DNA from 3 places in the Piscibacillus salipiscarius genome. Region 3 is predicted to be linked to each of the others. Evidence: riboswitches for the same ligand, from Rfam matches in the RefSeq annotation. Region 3 holds a riboswitch; each other region holds the start of a gene.

Region 1 (2,266 bases), on a different contig from region 3:
AAAGGGTTCTTTTCTTCTTTTCCTACTGACCAACCAGAAGTATCTTTAACTATAAGTGCACCATTTTCATATAAGACTTTACTAGAATTGTCTTTTTCTACCTGCTCTTCTTTGTTATCTTGAGGCTCATCCTTTTTTTCTTCAGCATCAGCCCCACAACCAGATAGAACAATCAATCCAGTAATCAAAAAATAAATCCACTTGTTACGCATTTATGTACCTCTCCCTCAATCAAACTACTCATACATTTCGGGATTCTTCAAAATTTGTGTGGGCTTTTTACTTTTTTCCACTCCATTCGTCGAAAAATTCTGCTAAAAATTGTTTCATCATGTTATGTCGTTCTTTTGCGATATTATACCCCGTTCTAGTATTCATAAGGTCTTTTAATTTTAGGAGTTTTTCATAAAAATGATTGATGGCAGTTCCATCACGTTTGCTATATTCTTCTTTAGTCATACCTTCCCGAGGTTCCACATCAGGGTGATGTATTAGATTGCCCTTTGAACCCGCATAAGTAAAACAACGAGCAATTCCAATAGCTCCAATCGCGTCTAGACGGTCAGCATCCTGAACTACTTTGGCTTCTAAACTAGTTAGCTTAGGGCCTTGGCCACCTTTATATGAAATGGTCTTAATAATGTATAAAATATGCTCTTGCTGTAGTTGAGGAATTTTAAGATCATCTAACCAATTTTTAACACGTTTGAGGCCAGCTTCTTCAGATTCGTTTAGTTTCTCATCAGCTAGGTCATGAAGAAGTGCAGACATTGTACAAATGAATGGATCAGCATTTTCTTCATCTGCTATTCGATTGGCCAAGTTAGTTACACGCTCAATGTGCCACCAATCGTGACCAGTACCCTCGTTTTCCAGTTCTTTTTTAACAAAATCTCTCGTAAGATTTATAGGGTCCATAAGTAACCCCTCCTTTAACTGTACTTTAAATACTAAATAAATTTTTTAACTTTACAAATTATTTTTACATGTTATATTTTTAAGTGTAAGAAAACTGCATAACCGAATCAACACTAGGGGAGCTACAAGCAAGTGGCTGAGAGGGCAATCGCCCGACCCTTAAAACCCGATCTAGATAATACTAGCGTGGGGAAGTGTAGGAGACTGTCTGAAGTACAGGTGAATTTTCGTACAGGTCAACTGCATTCCCACGGGAGTGCAGTTTTTTTAATTTATAAAAAAATTATAGGGAGGAGATTTTCATGACAAATCAATGTGGAACAAGTCGTATTGCGGGATGCCAGTTCACCCTTTATCCGATGAGCGACCAATTTGTCGACATTATTTTATCGGCGTTAGAAGAAGTCGATACATCAAAAGTCTGGAAAGATACAGACGATGTGAGTACGTGTATTCGCGGAAAAATAGTTCACATTTTTGATGTGACAGAGGCCATTTTCCTACACGCAGCAAAAACAGGTGAACATGTTGCCATGAGTGGTACGTTCTCGATTGGCTGCCCAGGGGATTCACCTGGAGATGTTTATATGGATGAGACGAATGAACCACAGAACCAAGCAAACATCCAAGAGCTAGAGCAAAAGGCTGGATGTAAGTTTTCGCTATACCCAATGGGGCGAGAAGATTACATGGAACAAATTATGAATCAAATCGATTTGTCAAAAGAGCGTGATGTTAAAGTGAGCGCATCACACTATGCCACTCGTTTAGATGGTGATGTTAAAAATATCTTTAAAACGTTACGCGAATCTTTTAACCAAGTTCAACAAGAAGTTTCACACGTGACTATGACATTTACGATATCGGCTAATAGCCCATCAAACAATTAAAGGAGAGGTGAACCATGAATCAATGGAAACTTAAAGAGATTGTTTTAATGTCGATTTTAGGTGTTGTTTTTGGGTTTATTTATTTAGCATTCTTTGGTGTTGGAAAAGTTCTATATGGCTTTTTTGCCCCGTTCGGACTTGCTGATATGGGTTATGAAATCATTTATGGCATTTGGTTTATTGTTTCAGTCATCGCCGCTTACATTATAAGAAAGCCTGGTGCGGCGTTTTTAGCTGAAATGGTTGCAGCATTAGTTGAAGTCCTAGCAGGGTCAACGACTGGACCTCAGTTATTAATCTCTGGTGCCATACAAGGTTTGGGGGCAGAGTTAGCATTCGCAGCGACAAGGTGGAAAGATTATCGCCTGCACATTTTAATGTTATCTGGTGTGGGTGCAGCTTGTTTAAGCTTTCCGTACCACTTCTTCGCAGGCGGGTTTGATGCTTATGAGAACTGG
Region 2 (2,266 bases), on a different contig from region 3:
TAAAGTTTTAGATAAAATGGGGTCTGGCTCTTTATCAACGGTCATGGAAGGTGTTCAGTGGTGTATCGATCATAAAGATAGGCTAAATATTGGTGTAATTTCAATGTCTTTAGGAACACCTGCGAGTCGTTCATATCCAACAGAAGATGATGACCCAATGGTTCAAATCGTCGAAGCTGCATGGGATGCGGGAATTGTCGTCTGTGTTGCAGCAGGTAATGAAGGCCCAGATCAACAATCGATCGCAAGTCCAGGCATTAGTAATAAAGTGATAACAGTTGGGGCGATGGATGACAGAGGTACTATCGAACGACAAGATGATCGAATAGCTGAGTTCTCAAGCCGCGGGCCAACCATTTATAACGAAGTGAAGCCTGATGTTGTTGCTCCAGGTGTCGATATTATTTCTTTAAGATCACCAAATTCTTATATTGATAGGCTTCAAAAGAGTGCTAGAGTAGGTGAATACTACTTTACGATGTCAGGTACATCTATGGCCACGCCAATTTGTGCCGGAGTCGTTGCTTTGATTTTAGAACAAAACCCTTCTTTATCACCGGATGAGGTGAAAAATGTACTAATGGAAACGGCTGAAAGTCTAGGTGATCGCAACACGTATGGTGCTGGTTATATTCAAGCTGACCGCGCCTTATTAAACAACTAAAATGAGTTGCAATCACCTTAAGATTTTGTCATACTAAGATTGACAAAAGCATAACTAGATTAAGTTGTAGGGGGACCAGTGTTGCTGGTTGAGATTGTATCCGTAAGATACTGACCCTTAGAACCTGACCTGGCTGACACCAGCGTAGGGAACACCATTTATGTTAATGAACAAAAACGTGAACCCTAGGCATAGTCCTAGGGTATTTTTATACATAAAATTCCCTTTCAACTAGTCTAGTTATGACAAGACAAGGGGGGATTTTTAACATGAAAAAGATGATGCTTTTTATTTTTGCCTTACTTCTATTGTTATCAGCTTGTGGTAACAATAGTGAGGAAAGTGAAGATTTAAAAGACATTAAATTTGTACTAGATTGGACGCCAAATACGAATCATACTGGCATTTATGTAGCCAAAGAAAAGGGTTATTTTAAAGAACAAGGATTAGACGTTGAAATAATTATGCCGGGTGAAGCGAGCGCCGATCAGTTAATCGCATCAGGCCAAGCGGATTTTGGCATTAGTTATCAAGAAGGTATTACGGAAGCGCGAATTCAAGATGTTCCTATCGTTTCAATCGCTGCCATCATTCAGCATAATACATCCGGATTTGCCTCGCCGAAAGATAAAGGGATTACGTCGCCAAAAGATTTTGAAGGTAAAAAATATGGCGGCTGGGGAGCACCATTAGAAAAAGCTGTATTGTCATCACTGATGCAGCAAGAAGGAGCAGATGTCGATAAAGTTGAAATTGTAAATATTGGTGATGCTGACTTTTTTACAGCTGTTAAGCGCGATGTTGACTTTGCCTGGATCTATTATGGGTGGACTGGAATTGAAGCAGAATTAAGAGGCACTCCGCTTAATATGATCTATTTAACGGATTATAGTGAAAAGCTAGATTACTATACGCCAGTCATCGCAACGAATGAAGACATGATCAACGAAAACTCTGAAACTGTACAAAAATTTATGAATGCCGCATCCAAAGGGTATCAGTTTGCAATCGACAATCCAGAAGAATCAGCTAACATCTTAATTGAAGCAGTACCTGACCTTGACCCTGAGCTCGTTAAAGCGAGTCAAGAATGGTTATCGCCAAGATATCAAGATGACGCCAATCAGTGGGGGATTCAAAAGCTTAAAGTTTGGGAAAACTATGCTGAATGGATGTTAGAGCATGATTTACTAGAGAAGCCATTAGATGCTGAAGCGGCGTTTACGAACGAGTTTTTACCTGAGGAGGAATAAAGGTGGCAAATGCACTGGTTAGTATTCAAATCATTCCTAAAACTAAAAACGGTGAAGACGTGATTCCATACGTCGATGAAGCGATTAAATTAATCGAGGATTCTGGAGTAACGTATCAAGTGAATGCCCTTGAAACGACTATGGAAGGCGAATTATCAAAGCTGTTATCAGTGGTTGAAAATATGAACGAGAAAATGACCGAACTGGGCAGCCCTAGTGTGATTTCTCAGGTTAAAATAGCGTACCGGCCTGAAGGAATTACGATGGGTGAGTTAACGGAGAAGTATAGATGATGAAGTCATTAGTGAAACAAGGATGGCGACCAGCGTTGGTCATCATCCTTCTATTC
Region 3 (2,266 bases):
TGGGTGCGTTTCATCATTTAAAATAAAACTTATTTGTTCGTTAAAAAACTGAAAATCACTTCGCCTACTTGATTTAACTATGGCTAATGCATAAACCTTAATAAATGAATTTAAGTACTCAAAATCTGCTTTAATATAATGCTTCACCGCTTCAGACGGGACATCACCGTTCCCAATTCCTTTAACAAAAGAGTGATTAAAGATCTTTTGAAATAAATCATCGTTTTCATGTCTTAAATTTTCTGTAAAGCTCATTTAGCTACCTCCTCCTCAATGTTACCTGCTGCTCTTATTATGTGTTGATTTAATCTAGTAGTTAGTAAGACACCCATTATGGCACCTGGAACACAACTAACTATAAATACAGGGATAAAAAATAAAGCACCTGCTGAACTGCCCATTAGGAAATTTGCGATTGGGAATGCTATAAGCGCTCCTATTATTCCTGTTCCAAAGATTTCACCTCCAGCAGCCCAACCTTTTTTCTTAAACCTTTTATATAAAATTCCTGCGAAAAAAGCTCCAATCATCCCCCCTGGAAAGGCTAATAACGTACCTAAACCTAGCAAATTACGAATTAAAGCCATGAGAAATGCTATTAACACAGCTGGACCTGTTCCAAGGGAAATGGCTGCCATGACATTAATGGCATGTTGAACTGGATAAGCTTTAGCAACTCCTGCTGGAAACCAAATAAACTGAGATCCAACAATACCGATTGCAATAAACACTGACATAACAGTTAATTTACGAACTTGCCCCACTACTTCACCTCCCTTTGATGCTAAAAAAGGACCTAAATATACACAAAAAAACGTCAGGCCATAACTGGACCTGACGTTAGAAGACATACTAAGTCATACATAGCTACTTCCCTACGCTGGTATTAACCAGATCAGGTCCTTTAAGAGTTAGAAGCATGCGTGCTTCCTCTCAGCCCACGATTATTGGGCACCCCTAGTAGTGCATCATTTTCAATTTTCATAATTTTACTTTAACAAAGAATATTTATTCTGTCACGTTCAAATTTAATATTGACTCAAAAGTCCCTTTTCCATAGCAATTTTTTCAGACCTTAAATAAATAAAAATTCCAAACACTAAGTAAAAGACTGAATTTAGAAGCAAAGCTGTGTAATCTAATGCTGTAAAATCTCCCCATGTATATCCGTGGATCATGACTTGACGTACCATATCAATTCCTTTGGAAAATGGAGCAAACACTAAATAAGGAGCTACTGATAGTGGTACAAAAGCTAACCCCATTAAAATAAACTGAAGGACATTTAAGACGGATTGAATTTGTTTAATAATAATTGCAAGTCCTGCTAATAAAAAGCCAACTCCAATCATACTTAAAGTCGTAACCATAAAAATTGGTAATGCGATATCAATTCTTAAAATAAGCCACTCGCCGGCCGTTAACATAGATAGAATAAGTAACACAAACACAATCACACCATAAATCAATACATTTGAGACAATTCTTGCTAAAAGCACTTTCCACATGCCGAGTGGCGACATAAAGAGCTGCTCTAAAGTACCTCTCTGTGCTTCGACTAGCACGACAAACCCTAAATTTTGCATAATGGTTAACATGAAAAACCATATCACGTAGTTTACTATGACGTATTGTACGTTCGTATCAACTTGTTGGGGGTCTCCAATAGCATATAGTCCTAGCAGCATGGCTAAAAAGACGAAATAAAATTGAACAATCATGGTGATCGTATTGGGATAATAGCGTTTTAACTCTATATATTCTTTTGCCATATTGGCTTTAGTGAGATGCCACAGCTGTGTCAATGTCATTCCCCTCCTTTATTAACTGCATAAAGACCTGTTCAAAATCGACTGTCGTACGATCAATTTTTTCAATTTTAGTTTGATTACTTTTTAAAATATCCATAATGATATAAAGGTCGTCTTCTTTTTCCAAGGTCACGTTAATCTGGAGGTCATTTATTTCAACTATCGGAAAGTGGTTATGGATGGCTACTTTCTGCTGTTCTGTGAGGACTTCTTCAATAGTGAAACTGTAAGCTCTTGTCTCAAACAATTTAATTAAATCTTCAACCTTTTCATCTGCTACGACTTTACCACCATTTATGATCACCGCTCTATCGCAAATGTCTTGAACAATAGGCATATCATGAGTACTTATAATAATCGTTTTACCTTGCTCGCTCACAATCTGTTTAAGTAAGTCTCTTACCTCATAGCTTGTTTCAACGTCTAACCCTAAAGTCGGTTCGTCTAATAAAATC

The links. A riboswitch is a leader RNA that binds a small molecule or an ion and turns the genes downstream of it on or off. The one in region 3 is predicted to bind thiamine pyrophosphate.
Region 1: linked by a shared signal. The riboswitch ahead of ACFSW4_RS03375 (YkoF family thiamine/hydroxymethylpyrimidine-binding protein) and the one ahead of thiW (energy coupling factor transporter S component ThiW) in region 3 are both predicted to bind thiamine pyrophosphate.
Region 2: linked by a shared signal. The riboswitch ahead of ACFSW4_RS04485 (ABC transporter substrate-binding protein) and the one ahead of thiW (energy coupling factor transporter S component ThiW) in region 3 are both predicted to bind thiamine pyrophosphate.

Annotation. Positions count from the first base shown of each region.
Region 1 covers NZ_JBHUMZ010000011.1:115,077-117,342, reverse strand. Annotated here, with positions in the region: gene ACFSW4_RS03385 (hypothetical protein) at 1-212, opposite strand, end outside; gene ACFSW4_RS03380 (HD domain-containing protein) at 280-918, opposite strand; TPP riboswitch at 1,024-1,128, shown strand; gene ACFSW4_RS03375 (YkoF family thiamine/hydroxymethylpyrimidine-binding protein) at 1,221-1,808, shown strand; gene ACFSW4_RS03370 (ECF transporter S component) at 1,823-2,266, shown strand, end outside.
Region 2 covers NZ_JBHUMZ010000013.1:118,832-121,097, forward strand. Annotated here, with positions in the region: gene ACFSW4_RS04480 (S8 family peptidase) at 1-664, shown strand, start outside; TPP riboswitch at 723-832, shown strand; gene ACFSW4_RS04485 (ABC transporter substrate-binding protein) at 934-1,917, shown strand; gene ACFSW4_RS04490 (thiamine-binding protein) at 1,920-2,210, shown strand; gene ACFSW4_RS04495 (ABC transporter permease) at 2,210-2,266, shown strand, end outside.
Region 3 covers NZ_JBHUMZ010000022.1:16,444-18,709, reverse strand. Annotated here, with positions in the region: gene tenA (thiaminase II) at 1-255, opposite strand, end outside; gene thiW (energy coupling factor transporter S component ThiW) at 252-764, opposite strand; TPP riboswitch at 856-969, opposite strand; gene ACFSW4_RS10045 (ABC transporter permease) at 1,029-1,805, opposite strand; gene ACFSW4_RS10040 (ABC transporter ATP-binding protein) at 1,780-2,266, opposite strand, start outside.